One region of the Enterobacter sp. RHBSTW-00175 genome, then DNA from elsewhere that is predicted to be linked to it. Evidence: predicted binding sites of a transcription regulator. Region 1 holds the regulator's gene; each other region holds the start of a gene.
The links. Region 1 encodes CRP, which controls carbon source genes, mostly activating them, when cyclic AMP is high. Its sites were predicted from a motif close to ATGTGANNNNNNTCACAT; they were not measured.
Positions count from the first base shown of each region.

Region 2: the regulator CRP is predicted to act here: its motif matches at 1,900-1,917, upstream of azuC (stress response protein AzuC).
Region 3: the regulator CRP is predicted to act here: its motif matches at 1,870-1,887, upstream of HV107_RS11640 (YjcB family protein).
Region 4: the regulator CRP is predicted to act here: its motif matches at 2,575-2,592, upstream of rhaS (HTH-type transcriptional activator RhaS).

Region 1 covers NZ_CP055930.1:1,671,015-1,674,700, forward strand. The annotation lists gene HV107_RS07990 (phosphoribulokinase) at 1-779, shown strand, start outside; gene HV107_RS07995 (OsmC family protein) at 846-1,250, opposite strand; gene crp (cAMP-activated global transcriptional regulator CRP) at 1,561-2,193, shown strand; gene HV107_RS08005 (YccS/YhfK family putative transporter) at 2,251-3,686, shown strand, end outside.
Region 2 covers NZ_CP055930.1:5,368,919-5,372,604, forward strand. The annotation lists gene HV107_RS25935 (anaerobic C4-dicarboxylate transporter) at 1-1,326, shown strand, start outside; gene HV107_RS25940 (DUF2766 family protein) at 1,406-1,657, opposite strand; gene azuC (stress response protein AzuC) at 1,765-1,848, opposite strand; gene HV107_RS25950 (MFS transporter) at 2,063-3,481, shown strand; gene HV107_RS25955 (RpiB/LacA/LacB family sugar-phosphate isomerase) at 3,554-3,686, opposite strand, start outside.
Region 3 covers NZ_CP055930.1:2,458,504-2,462,189, forward strand. The annotation lists gene uvrA (excinuclease ABC subunit UvrA) at 1-674, opposite strand, end outside; gene ssb1 (single-stranded DNA-binding protein SSB1) at 926-1,450, shown strand; gene HV107_RS11640 (YjcB family protein) at 1,530-1,811, opposite strand; gene HV107_RS11645 (sensor domain-containing diguanylate cyclase) at 2,293-3,686, shown strand, end outside.
Region 4 covers NZ_CP055930.1:2,052,577-2,056,262, forward strand. The annotation lists gene rhaT (L-rhamnose/proton symporter RhaT) at 1-687, shown strand, start outside; gene rhaR (HTH-type transcriptional activator RhaR) at 688-1,536, opposite strand; gene rhaS (HTH-type transcriptional activator RhaS) at 1,610-2,446, opposite strand; gene rhaB (rhamnulokinase) at 2,748-3,686, shown strand, end outside.

The DNA of each region.
Region 1 (3,686 bases):
AACTGAATTTACGGTCCGCAGAGGTAGAAGGTGATAGCTTTCACCGCTACACCCGCCCTGAAATGGATATGGCGATCCGCAAAGCTCGCGATCTCGGCAAACACATCAGCTATTTTGGGCCAGATGCCAACGATTTCGGTCTGCTGGAGCAGACTTTCAAAGAATACGGACAGACCGGCAAAGGCCAGTCGCGGAAGTATCTGCACACCTATGACGAAGCCGTTCCCTGGAATCAGGTACCAGGGACATTCACCCCCTGGCAGCCTCTTCCCGAACCTACCGACGTGCTATTTTATGAAGGATTACATGGCGGCGTGGTGACCACGCAGCATGATGTGGCGCGCCACGTGGACCTGTTGGTCGGCGTTGTGCCGATTGTGAACCTGGAGTGGATCCAGAAGCTGACGCGCGATACCAGCGAGCGCGGTCATTCACGCGAAGCGGTGATGGATTCGGTTGTTCGTTCGATGGAAGATTACATTAACTTCCTGACGCCGCAGTTCTCACGCACCCACATCAACTTCCAGCGCGTGCCGACGGTAGATACCTCCAACCCGTTTGCGGCCAAAAGCATTCCCTCGCTGGACGAAAGCTTTGTGGTTATTCATTTCCGCAATCTCGAAGGCATTGATTACCCCTGGCTGCTGGCCATGCTGCAAGGCTCATTCATTTCGCATATGAATACGTTGGTAGTGCCGGGCGGGAAAATGGGGCTGGCGATGGAACTGATTATGTCACCGCTGGTGCAGCGGTTGATGGAAGGGAAGCAGATCGCGTGATCCTTTTCCCTCTCCCCGTGGGAGAGGGTTAGGGTGAGGGCATCAACGCGTATGATGCCCCTTGCATTAAGCCTCGATCACTTCATACGAATGCGTGATTTTTACCGCTTTCTCCAGCATTAACGCCACGGAGCAATATTTCTCCGCAGAAAGATCCACCGCACGTGATACCGCAGCGTCTTTCAGCTCTTTGCCGGTCACAATAAAATGCAAATTGATGTGCGTAAACAGGCGTGGTGCTTCTTCACGGCGTTCAGAAGTGAGTTTTACTTCGCAATCCGTCACGTCATGACGACCTTTTTGCAAAATCGACACCACGTCAATTGCGCTGCAACCACCCGCCGCCATCAGCACCATCTCCATTGGGCTTGGTGCTTTATCGCCGGAGTTCCCATCCATTAAAATCTGGTGTCCGGAAGCGGATTCGCCCAGGAACGTTAAACCTTCAACCCATTTCACACGCGCTTGCATATTCATTAACTCCAACGTTGCATTTTTGGTGACAGATTACGCGTACGTTACATTTCTCGCAACGGAAGGCGACCTGCATCATGCTGAAGCGAGACACCAGGAGACACGCGACAAAAGCTATGCTAAAACACTCTGGATGCTACAGTAATACATTGACGTTACACATGTATGCAGAGGACATCAAACTTTACTGGCTGCGACTATTACGACAGCCGACTTCCCAGGGTATGGGTAAGAATTCGATTGCAACCCCAGAGTCTGGATGCATCTTATGACTCTGGTGACAGCTTATAACAGAGGATAACAGCGCATGGTGCTTGGCAAACCGCAAACAGACCCGACTCTCGAATGGTTCTTGTCTCATTGCCACATTCATAAGTACCCATCGAAGAGCACGCTGATTCACCAGGGTGAAAAAGCGGAAACGTTGTATTACATCGTCAAAGGCTCGGTGGCAGTGCTGATCAAAGATGAGGAAGGGAAAGAAATGATCCTTTCTTATCTGAACCAGGGCGATTTCATCGGTGAACTGGGCCTGTTTGAAGAAGGCCAGGAACGTAGCGCCTGGGTTCGTGCAAAAACCGCGTGTGAAGTGGCCGAAATCTCCTACAAGAAATTCCGTCAGCTGATTCAGGTTAACCCTGACATCCTGATGCGTCTTTCTTCGCAGATGGCTCGCCGCCTGCAAGTCACGTCTGAGAAAGTGGGTAACCTCGCCTTCCTGGACGTAACGGGCCGTATCGCTCAGACTCTGCTGAACCTGGCGAAACAACCAGACGCGATGACCCACCCGGACGGAATGCAAATTAAAATTACCCGTCAGGAAATTGGTCAGATCGTGGGTTGCTCCCGTGAAACAGTGGGCCGTATTCTGAAAATGCTCGAAGACCAGAACCTGATCTCCGCCCACGGTAAAACCATCGTGGTTTACGGAACACGTTAATTCCGGTCAAACGGCGTGCCATCGCAAGGTGTCACGCCGTTTTTGTCTCTACTCCCCATGTGGCGCAGGCTAATTTATCACCCGGAAGTTAACTACGCACTGCGACAAACGCTGGTGTTGTGCCTTCCTGTGGCCGTGGGTTTGCTGCTGGGCCATCTGCAACAGGGTCTGTTGTTCTCCCTGGTTCCTGCCTGCTGCAACATTGCAGGTCTGGACACACCGCATAAACGTTTCTTCAAGCGCCTGATTATTGGCGGCTGTCTGTTTGCAGGCTGTAGCCTCGCTGTACAACTGCTGCTTGCCCGTGATATTCCGCTTCCCCTGATCCTGACCGTACTGGCCATGACGCTTGGCGTGACCGCTGAAATCAGCGCGCTACATGCCCGGTTGCTGCCCGCGTCGTTGATTGCCGCCATCTTCACGCTGAGCCTCGCCGGGAATATGCCGGTGTGGGAGCCGCTACTCATCTACGCGCTGGGAACCCTGTGGTACGGCGTGTTCAACTGGATCTGGTTCCGCCTGTGGCGCGAACAACCGCTGCGCGAATCGCTCAGCCTGCTCTACGTGCAGCTTGCCGACTACTGCGAAGCCAAGTACACCCTGCTCACTCAGCATACGGATCCGGAAAAATCGCTGCCGCCGCTGCTGGCGCGCCAGCAAAAAGTCGTCGATCTGATTAGCCAGTGTTATCAGCAGTTGCACATGCTCGCCGCCAATAAAAATCATGACTATAAGCGACTGCTGCGTATCTTCCAGGTCGGTCTGGATTTACAGGAACATATCTCTGTGAGCCTGCATCATCCGCAGGAGGTGCAAAAGCTGGTCGAACGTAGCCACGCCGAGGCGGTGATCCGCTGGAACGCCCAAACCGTGGCAGCGCGCCTGCGCATTCTCGCTGACGATATCCTGTATCACCGCTATCCCACGCGTTTTAACATGGACAAACAGCTGGGGGCGCTGGAGAAAATTGCCCATCAGCACGCGGAAAACCCGGTGGGCCAATTTGCGGCGTGGCACTTCAGCCGCATCGCCCGTGTCCTGCGGACTCAGCGGCCACTTTACCCCCGTGACCTGATGGCCGATAAACAAAAGCGTCTGCCGCTGCTGCCAGCCCTGAAAAGCTATCTGTCACTGAAATCTGCCGCGCTGCGTAATGCCGCGCGTATCAGCGTGATGCTTAGCACCGCCAGTCTGATGGGCGTCGCGCTGCACTTACCGAAACCGTACTGGATCTTAATGACCGTGCTGTTTGTTACGCAGAACGGTTACGGTGCTACGCGGGTGCGCATTCTGCACCGGGCAGGTGGCACAATCGCGGGGCTTATCATTGCCGGGGTGACGCTGCACTTTCACGTACCGGAAGGCTATACGCTGCTGGGGATGCTGGCTGTCACCATGGTGAGCTACCTGATTATTCGCAAGAACTATGGCTGGGCGATGGTGGGCTTTACGGTCACTGCGGTATACACCCTGCAACTGCTCACGCTCAATGG
Region 2 (3,686 bases), 1.7 Mb from region 1:
ATTGTCATTATCCTCTGCCTGCTTGCGGGAACGCGGTTCGGCGGTATGGGTCTTGGCCTGATAAGCGGTATCGGTCTGTTCGTTTTGTGTTTTGTCTTTGGCCTGCAACCGGGTAAACCCCCGGTTGACGTGATGTTGACGATCCTGGCCGTTATTGGCTGTGCGGCTACATTGCAGACGGCAGGCGGCCTGAATGTGATGATGCAATTCGCCGAGCGGCTGTTACGTAAGCACCCGCAGCACATCACCCTCCTTGCCCCCTTTACCACATGGATGTTGACGTTTTTATGCGGGACCGGGCATGTGGTTTACACTATGTTTCCCATCATTGCCGATATCGCGCTGAAAAAAGGCATTCGCCCTGAACGCCCGATGGCGGTGGCCTCTGTGGCCTCGCAAATGGCGATCACCGCGTCCCCAGTGTCCGTGGCGGTGGTTTCTCTGGTGTCGATTCTTGGCGCGCAACACGGTATTGGTCACGCCTGGGGGATCCTCGAAATCCTGGCGGTATCGGTTCCTGCCTCTCTCTTTGGCGTGGCTATCGCGGCACTCTGGAGCCTGCGGCGAGGCAAAGATTTGGCGGATGACGTGGAGTTTCAGGAGAGGATAAAAGACCCTAAACAGCGTGAGTTTATTTATGGCGGCACGGAAACCCTAATGAATCAGCGCTTCCCGAAACAGGCGTACTGGTCCACGTGGATCTTCTTTGCCGGGATTGCCGTGGTCGTGCTGCTGGGGGCGTTGCCAGAGCTGCGGCCAGCCTTCGACGTGAAAGGCAAAATGACAGCTCTTTCGATGAATCTGGTCATCCAGATGATGATGCTCATTGCCGGGGCCGTGATGCTGGTCGCCTGTAAGGTTAATGCGGCAACCATATCAAACGGCGCCGTATTCAAAGCCGGGATGGTCGCGATTTTCTCGGTATTTGGCGTGGCGTGGATGAGCGATACCTTTTTCCAGGCGCACCTTGATGAGCTAAAAATGGCGCTTGAAGGCGTGGTGAAAAGTCATCCCTGGACGTATGCCATTGTACTGTTTCTGGTTTCTAAGCTGGTCAACAGTCAGGCTGCCGCACTCACGGCGGTGGCGCCGATGGGGCTAATGCTGGGTATCGATCCTAAAATGCTGATCGCTTTCTTCCCGGCATCTTACGGATACTTTGTCCTGCCCACCTATCCAAGCGATCTGGCCTGTATCGGCTTTGACCGTTCAGGAACCACGCGTATTGGCCGGTTTATCCTTAACCACAGCTTCATACTGCCGGGTCTGATTGGTGTGAGTTGCGCATGTGCGGCGAGTTATTTGCTGGTGCAGACGTTCTTTTAAGAATCTCTCCGGGCGACAGTCCTGTCGCCCTTCGACGTTTTTCAGAAAAGTGTTTCTAATTTCAAAACATCGGTTTATTTTAGTGGGACTCACCCTGCGGTGTGAATCGTAACTCGATTAGCGCAATGGCTTTCTGGATAGCACGGAGCGTAACCGGGTCTGCCGCAGCAGGATGGCTGGTGAAATCGATGGTTTTCAGTTGGCTGGACATTTTTTCGCGCACTTCAACCGGCGCAATCACGTCCAGCACATCAAGGATTTGTTTGATAACCAACTGACATGCAACGACGTCAGACACCAGTTCCTGATCGGCGCTCAGGTTTTGAGACATAGGCTTTCTCCTTATTTAAAGGTAGCCATAGTAACAAAACGTAGCCCCTTTCATCTCCCTCTCGTCGTTTACAGGCATAAAAAAACCTGCCGAAGCAGGTTTTTCCATCAGAACATAGCACCCGGTGGTACGTCTTTAAATGTATTGCAGTAGTTAGCCCACATGCTTTTCAGGATTTTGCGCAGTTTCATTGTGATGCTCCGGTAATTTGTTATGCAGGTGTTATTGTCAATGCGCTTATAATATGACCATCGTCACATAAATCAATATTTTCGTGACCTCCATCACAATTGTAAATCCACCAGTGCTACCAGTTTGTTAAGAAAAATCGCGGTAAATCCGTAAGTTACGCACCTATAAATTCCAGTAAATTTTTATAATTTTTTTTGATACGGCAGGAAGAAAATGAGTGAAAACATAACCGGCAAAGAGAGTCGGGGCTTGTCGCCTGCGGCGCTGTTGGTTGCCGGTGCTTTCTTTATGGAGTTTCTTGACGGTACGGTTATCGCCACGGCACTGCCGGACATGGCAAAAAGTTTCGGCGTACAGGCGGTTGACCTTAATATTGGTATCAGTGCATATCTGATTACGCTTGCCGTGCTGATCCCCGCCAGCGGCTGGATTGCCGACCGCTTCGGCGCTCGCAAGGTATTCGCCCTTGCACTGGCTATCTTCACCCTGGCATCGGTATTTTGCGGCCTCTCGACTACGGTGGATCAGTTCGTTGCCATGCGCGTGCTTCAGGGGATGGGAGGTGCGCTGATGGTGCCCGTCGGCCGCCTGGCCGTTTTACGCACCACACCGAAACACCAGCTTATTACCGCTATCGCCACGCTGACCTGGCCTGCGCTGGTTGCCCCGATTATCGGCCCGCCGCTCGGCGGTTTTATTACCAGCTACGCCGACTGGCGCTGGATCTTTTTCATCAATGTCCCACTGGGTATCGCCGCTATTATTCTGGCGCTGAAGATCATTCCCGACCTTCATGAAGATGCCCGTCGGCCTTTTGATTTACCGGGTTTTGTCGCCACAACGGTGGCTATGGTAAGCCTGGTGTACGCGATGGAATCCATGGGTGGTCAACACATGCAGGAGGGGCTGACGCTGCTGCTGTTAGCCATCGGCTCCGCCGCCCTGACGTTCGCCCTGCGCCATTTCCAGCGCGCGCAGTGGCCGATGATCAGCCTGGACGCAATGCAGGTGCCGACCTTTCGGGTCACGATGTACGGTGGCTCGCTATTTCGTGCATCAATAAGTGCCGTGCCTTTCCTGTTGCCGCTGATGTTCCAGGTCGGGTTTGGCATGGATGCGTTTCATTCCGGCCTGCTGGTGCTGGCAGTATTTGTCGGGAATCTGACGATTAAACCCGCAACCACACCACTCATCCGCCGTTTAGGGTTTAAACGCCTGTTACTGATTAATGGCGCATTAAACGTGCTGGCGCTGCTGGCCTGTGCGTTTCTTACCCCGCACACGCCGGTCTGGCTGATTATGCTGATCCTCTATCTGGGCGGGGTGTTCCGCTCGATTCAGTTTACGGCCGTGAGTACGCTGGCTTTTGCCGATATTCCGTCGGCTCAGATGAGCTACGCTAACACCCTTTTTTCCACTGCCACGCAGCTTGCCGTTGGGCTGGGCATTACGCTTGGTGCAATTGGTATCCGTATTGGCGAAAAAGTCAGTGATGCCATCGGGATGACGGCGATACCCGGCATCAGCTTCAGGCTGGCATTTGTGGTTATCGCGATCATTTGCCTGGTGGGGATGTTTGATACATTACGCCTGACCAAAGATGCAGGCAGCGCAGTGTCGGTGAAGAAATAAAAAAGCCCGATATTGCTTATCGGGCCTGTGATACGCACTGTTTATCGGCCGGATCATCCGGCCGACACGGGATTAGCCAACAATCCCGCGAACAAAGGCTTCAATCTCTTTGTCCTGGCAGTTTTCGAAGAAGCACTGCTGGAAACGCTGGCCGGATACGGCGGTTTTCACCAGCTCAGGATCGATAGCGCGCAGAGTATCAAGA
Region 3 (3,686 bases), 790 kb from region 1:
AGCGCCGTTTCAAACGATTCGGCCAGACGTGTTGCCAGATCCTCACGCACTTTGAAGCGGTCAATCACCACTTCGATGGTGTGTTTCTTCTGTAATTCCAGCTTCGGTGGATCAGACAGGTCACACACTTCTCCGTCGATACGGGCGCGGATGTAGCCCTGGCTTGCCAGGTTTTCCAGCGTTTTGGTGTGCTCGCCTTTACGCTCTTTAATGATAGGGGCGAGCAGCATCAGGCGTTTACCTTCCGGCTGCGCCAGCACGTTATCGACCATCTGGCTCACGGTTTGCGCGGCCAGTGGTACATCGTGGTCCGGGCAGCGCGGCTCACCAACGCGTGCAAACAGCAGGCGCAGGTAATCATGAATTTCGGTAATCGTACCGACCGTTGAACGCGGGTTATGTGAAGTCGATTTCTGCTCGATAGAGATAGCAGGTGACAACCCTTCAATGTGGTCAACGTCCGGTTTTTCCATTAACGACAGGAACTGCCGGGCATAGGCTGAGAGTGATTCAACGTAACGACGCTGTCCTTCGGCGTATAAAGTGTCGAAAGCCAGCGAGGATTTGCCAGACCCCGAAAGCCCGGTCACGACGATGAGTTTGTCGCGAGGGATAATGAGGTTGATATTTTTGAGATTATGGGTGCGGGCGCCCCGAACTTCGATCTTATCCATTCACCTTTCCCGGTAGGAACACTGTTTGCCTGGTTTGTTTGAAGGACAACCGGCTGTCAGAAACGGCTAATTATGACACAAATTGACCTGTTTGGATATACAGTATTGGAATGCATTTTCTGATTCGCTGTGTAACAATGTTCAGTTCGCGAGAGAAGTCTGGAACATGCTACGCAACTATCAAAGTGGCGTATGGAAATGGTACACTCTCGCGTTTACACTATTAAGAAACGTATTCAGGAGACACGAACATGGCCAGCAGAGGCGTAAACAAGGTGATTCTCGTCGGTAATCTGGGCCAGGACCCGGAAGTACGCTATATGCCGAGTGGTGGCGCAGTTGCCAACATTACGCTGGCTACTTCCGAATCCTGGCGTGATAAAGCGACCGGCGAAATGAAAGAGCAGACCGAATGGCACCGTGTTGTGCTGTTTGGCAAACTGGCTGAAGTGGCGGGTGAGTACCTGCGTAAAGGTTCTCAGGTGTACATCGAAGGCCAGCTGCGTACCCGCAAATGGACCGATCAGTCCGGCGCTGAAAAATACACGACCGAAATCGTGGTTAACGTTGGTGGCACCATGCAGATGCTGGGTGGCCGTCAGGGCGGTGGCGCACCAGCAGGTGGCGGCCAGCAGCAGGGCGGTTGGGGTCAGCCTCAGCAGCCACAGGGTGGCAACCAGTTCAGCGGCGGCGCGCAGTCTCGTCCGCAGCAGCAGTCTGCTCCAGCGCCATCTAATGAGCCGCCAATGGACTTCGACGACGATATCCCGTTCTGATTTCCTTTCAGGCATAAAAAAACCTCGCAAATGCGAGGTTTTTTTATTGTGCTCATCAGCACCCGCAGGAATTACTCTGTCAGGTAATCACCATCGGCCAGTCCGGCGGGGTGTGGCTCATTGCTTCAACCATGACGACTTTCATATTTTCCCAGATGGTTGCGATATCCAGCAGAGTGATGCCAAGCAAGCCCGTTGCAAACCAACATGCTGCGCCCAGTCCCAGCACGGTGCTGATCACTGCAAGGCCAGCGTAGTCAGATTTACGAAATTGAATGTTCAGCGTGCTGGCTAAAAACATCAATACCGCACTGAACAACGGCCAGCGCAGGAGAACCATGCTGGTGGTAATGGTTGCCATAAACCTATCCTCGAAAAGCAGACGAACGACTGAAACAGTGTTTTGAGTTACATGATATGTGTGAACTATATCACACTTGATGTTTTATTCGCCAGTATCAGGAAGATGAAAAGAGGGGCAGGTATAGACACGAGATATGCTTCAGAACGTAAAGTGAAAATATATCTTTGCAGGCTAATGATGAGCTTTTCCCGCTCTTTTTAATAAATTCATTGAGATAGCAAAACCTCTGCAATATTTCATTAGTTGTATAATGTTTACAGCATAAACCCTATAGATTATGCTTGAGTGGACAAATAAATGTACTCGTAGCTAATAATTCAGGTTTTTGAATTTTTTGGTTTTTTTCTGTTGCGTATCATTTTCATTACACACAGAGTGTTATTTAATTATTCTGAATTTTAATTCAGTAATTAACGGTTTTTTTGAATCTGAATATATGTTGCGGTCGGTCTATCATTTAATGACCTGCGAACAAATGATGAAAGAAAAACGACGCGATATTGTTAATGACAGTATGCAGGCGCTGCACGCACTGGCTAAGCTTATGCCACTGCTTAATTCTCAGTGCTCTTTATCGGAAATGCTGGACACCATTAACCGGGTTTTAGGTTCAACACTTGCCTGGGTCAGCGTTGATGACGATGACGGATTGCAACGGGTGGTGTGTGCAGGTGACGTCACCTGTCACTCTTTCGAAGTGACTGATTTTCTTGCCAGTACCTCGCTGCAACGCCATCACCGATCGTGGCGGGTGGTGTACTGGAAAGAGCATATCGGCCGCACGCTTTTTCCTCCTCAGCATCCGGGCTACACGCAGTTACAAAGCGGTGTTTTATGCAAACTCTCTTCACACGACTGGCGCTGTAGCGGTTATTTCTTTTTAGCGTTTGATGAACGACTCAATTCTCTCCCTATCCTCAAAAATATCGTGGTGGTACTGGTTGAGAAGCTAAAAGACTATTTTGAAGAAATTATTGCGCGAGAAAAAACAGCGCAAGAAATGCAGCGGGTTGTCACGCAGTATAAAACCTTGTTCGAGCGGGCCCCGGTGCTAATGAACTCCTTCGACAAACACAATCGTTGTGTATTGTGGAATGCGGAATGCGAAAAAGTGTTTGGCTGGAGTATGGCGGAGGTCGCCGCACATTCCGATCCGTTGGTACTTTTCTATCCTGATCCTGAAGAGCGCCGGCGGGTGCGGGAGTCTGTGCATGTTTCCCCCCTTAAAGACATGTATGAGTGGCATCCTCTGCGCAGAGATGGGATGCAGCTGACTATCTTGTGGTCTAACATTCTGTTACCCGACAACTCGATTCTGAATATTGGTCTGGACATTACCGAGCGGAAAAAAGCAGAGCAGCAGCTGGCGGTTAAGGCCACCACTGACGATCTCACCGGCTGTTTTAACCGTTCAGCGATTTTGCAGCAGCTTAAATCGGCGCTGGCGGCGAATTCGCGACAGGATGCAGACAGTCACTTTTGTGTGCTGATGTTCGACCTGGATTATTTTAAGCAAATCAACGATGAGTGGGGACATCTGGTTGGCGATGCCGCACTGATCCATTTTTGCGACCGGCTACGGGAGTTAAGTCCGACAGGTTCTGCACTTGGGCGAGTGGGTGGCGAAGAATTTTTACTTTTGCTGGCGCGAACTGACGGTGATGCTGCAACTCGGCTCTCCAACCAGTTACGTCACATATTGAAGACAAAACCCCTGATTGTCGGCGACAGAAAACTGGAGCTCGCGTTTAGCGCGGGTGTTGTGGAGGTGGGGCAGGGTCAGCGTGATACCTCGACATTACTCACGCGAGCAGATAAAGCATTATATGATGCGAAGCGTGCAGGAAGAGGAAAAACAGTGCTGGCTTCTGA
Region 4 (3,686 bases), 380 kb from region 1:
ATGACGCCGATCCTCAACGGCAACTTCGATGTGCTGATCCACACTCAGGGCGGGCAGATGACGCTGCTTGGCGTGCTGGTTGCGGTGATTGGCGTGGCTATCGTGACCCGCGCAGGCCAACTCAAAGAGCGCAAAATGGGCATTAAGGCCGAAGACTTCAACCTGAAGAAAGGTCTGGTGCTGGCGGTGATGTGCGGCATTTTTTCGGCCGGTATGTCCTTTGCGATGAACGCCGCCAAACCGATGCATGAAGCCGCTGCCGCGTTGGGCGTAGACCCGCTGTACGTTGCGCTGCCAAGCTACGTGGTGATTATGGGCGGCGGCGCGCTGGTGAACCTGGGCTTCTGCTTCATTCGTCTGGCAAAAGTGAAGAACTTGTCGGTAAAAGCAGACTTCTCTCTGGCAAAACCGTTGATCATCACCAACGTGCTGCTCTCTGCTCTCGGCGGCCTGATGTGGTATTTGCAGTTCTTCTTCTACGCCTGGGGTCACGCCAGTATTCCGGCGCAGTATGACTACATGAGCTGGATGCTGCACATGAGCTTCTACGTGCTGTGCGGCGGGTTAGTGGGTTTGATCCTGAAGGAGTGGAACAATGCCGGGCGTCGTCCGGTGGGCGTACTGAGCCTGGGCTGCGTGGTGATTATTATCGCCGCCAACATCGTTGGCCTCGGCATGGCGAACTGATTACGCCGCCTTTCGACTGCGATGACGCCACTGAACCGGCGTCATCCCCACCTCGCGGTTAAACACCACCGAAAAGTAGTTACTGTCCTCAAAGCCACAGCGCATCGCCACTTCACTGACCATCAGCTCCGTATGCTGTAGCAGATACTGAGCATGACAGATGCGCAGCTGGCGCAGATAGTGGTTCACCGTCATTCCCGTCTGAGTACGAAACTGCTGGCGCAGCGCGCGCTCGCTGCACTGCTCCTGTTCGCAAAACTTCTCCAGCACGAAGCTCTTGTTCAGGCTGCCCGCAAGGGTGGTAATGAGCTTGTCCAGCAGCGCTTCCTGTTCACTCGCGGAGGGGTTATCGGTGGCGTAGCGATAGCGTTTGAGCGTCATGACCAGCTGTGCGAAAAGCAGTTCCGCCATCGGGTTGGCAAGCGGGTCGGCCTTCTGGCTCTCCTGTTCAAGCAGGGAAATCACCTGGCGCACCTGGGTCATGCCGTTGCTGCTTAAACGCCAGTGCGGCGTGTTGCTGGCATCGTTAAACCCCGGGATATGCGCGGCCCAGTCGACGTTGAGCTTGAGTCTGTCCGGGCAATAAATCACGTTCTGCAACACCAGATCGTTTACCGAGGCGTAGGAGTGTTTGTCTTCGGCGCGGATATAAAACAGGTCACCGCGAGTAATACGGTAAGGCCGGTCGTTGAGAACGTGTAAGCCGTTTCCCCGCCACACCAGCACCAGCTCACAAAACTCATGCGTGTGTTCGGCAAAAACATTTTGCGGATAGCGATCGGCCACCGCAACGGACTGGCCAGCGGAGGCAAAGAAATCATTTTTGCGAAGGATTAACTGAGCAGCCACACCACAACCTCAACGGCGAATAACCTGACATTATTAGCTTTTTTGCGGCAAGAAAACGGTGACTGCCCTCGCGTTACTGGAGTGATGCGTCCTTACCCTGGCGAATATCGCGCGGCGACCAGTTAAATTCCCGGCGAAACAAAGTCGAAAAATGGTTACTGTCGCCGAAACCGCAGCGATAGGCGATATCCGTAACGCTTTCGTCAGTATGGCGCAGCAGGTGGCGCGCTTTGATCAGGCGCAGGCGGTTGAGGTAGCGCTGCGGCGTGAGTCCGGTGTGATGTTTGAGTTGACGATGCAGGGTGCGTAGCGATAACGAGAAATCATCCGCCAGCGTTTCCCAGCGGATATCCTCGGCAAAGTGGTCTTCCAGCCAGGCCATCAGTTGATTCAGCCGCGCGTCGTTATTCTCCAGCCCTTCCACCAGGCTACTGCGGCGCAGCAGTACCAGTAACTGCATAAACAGCAGCTCGCGGGTGGCGATGACATGCGTCTCGTGCCCGTCTTCACTCTTTTCCATCTGATTAACCAGCAGGCGCACCTGTTGCAGCGTGGCCTGATTCACCCGCCAGTGCGACGGATAATGCCCGTCCTTCTCCTGCGGCAGCAGCTGGTTAAGCCCCGAAAGAAACTGAAACGCATCCGGTGACCGGTAAAGCACATTGGTCAGACACAGGTTGTCCGTATGTTCATACAAATGTCTGTCGTGGTCACGCACAAAGCACACCGTACCGCCGCTGATAGTGTACGGCTGGCCATTAAACACGTGGATCCCCGTACCGTGTTCAACAATCACAATTTCATGGAAATCATGATAATGCTCCGGAAATGCAGCCTGTGGGAGCCGTGGTTCAATCGCAACAGGCGAACCTCCCGAAGGAAAAAAATCCACGCTGTGTAGTACGGTCATAGCAGCCCCCACCGATGAGAAATGTTCTCAAAATAGTAATTAAGGCTCTTCAGACTCACCTTAAATTTTCGGCAGCAAACCTCGCAAAAGCTGCCCGTTTTTCAAGAAACAGATGGAAAGATCAGGAAATGCGGCAAGCGTCACATTGCCTGCAAAGCCCGCCATTACTGGAAACTGTGAACTCCCTCACGTTCATCTTTGCTTTCTTGCCAGCCCCGGTTTTCGCCTGTCAGTAACGAGAAGGTGACTTTTTCTTCCCTTTCTTACACTCATCCCCAATGACTTAAAGAGGGACCCGAACATGACATTTCGCCATTGTGTGGCAGTCGATTTAGGCGCATCCAGCGGCCGCGTAATGCTGGCCACGTATGACTGTACCCAGCGCACACTTTCGCTTCGTGAAATGCACCGCTTTGTTAACTGCCTGCAAAAGCAGGATGGTTTTGACACCTGGGATATTGATGGCCTGGAGGCCGAAATCCGCATCGGGCTGACGAAAGTCTGCGATGACGGGATCCGTATCGATAGCATCGGTATTGATACCTGGGGCGTGGATTATGTGCTGCTTGGTCACAACGGCGAGCGCGTTGGCCTGCCTGTTTCGTATCGCGACAGTCGTACCGATGGTGTAATGATGCAGGCCATCGAACAACTCGGCATGGCGAATATCTATGGCCGCTCAGGCATTCAGTTCCTCCCTTTCAATACGCTCTACCAGCTGCGCGCCCTGGTCGACACACAGCCGGAGCTGGTGACGAATGTCGCCCATGCCTTGTTGATCCCGGATTACTTCAGCTACCGCCTGACCGGCAACATGAACTGGGAATACACCAACGCCACCACGACTCAGCTGGTCAACATCAATTCCGATAACTGGGACGAACATCTGCTGAACTGGACGGGCGCATCCGCTTCCTGGTTCGGCACGCCAACCCATCCCGGTAATGTGATCGGTCAGTGGATATGCCCGCAGGGCAATGAAATCCCGGTGGTGGCCGTTGCGAGCCACGATACCGCCAGCGCGGTGATTGCCTCGCCGCTCGCCAGTAAAGACGCAGCCTACCTCTCTTCCGGCACCTGGTCGCTGATGGGCTTTGAGAGCAAAACGCCGTACACCAGCACCGCCGCTCTGGTGGCAAACATCACCAATGAAGGCGGTGCGGAAGGCCGTTATCGGGTGCTGAAAAACATCATGGGTTTGTGGCTGCTTCAGCGCGTGCTGAAAGAGCAAAGCATTACC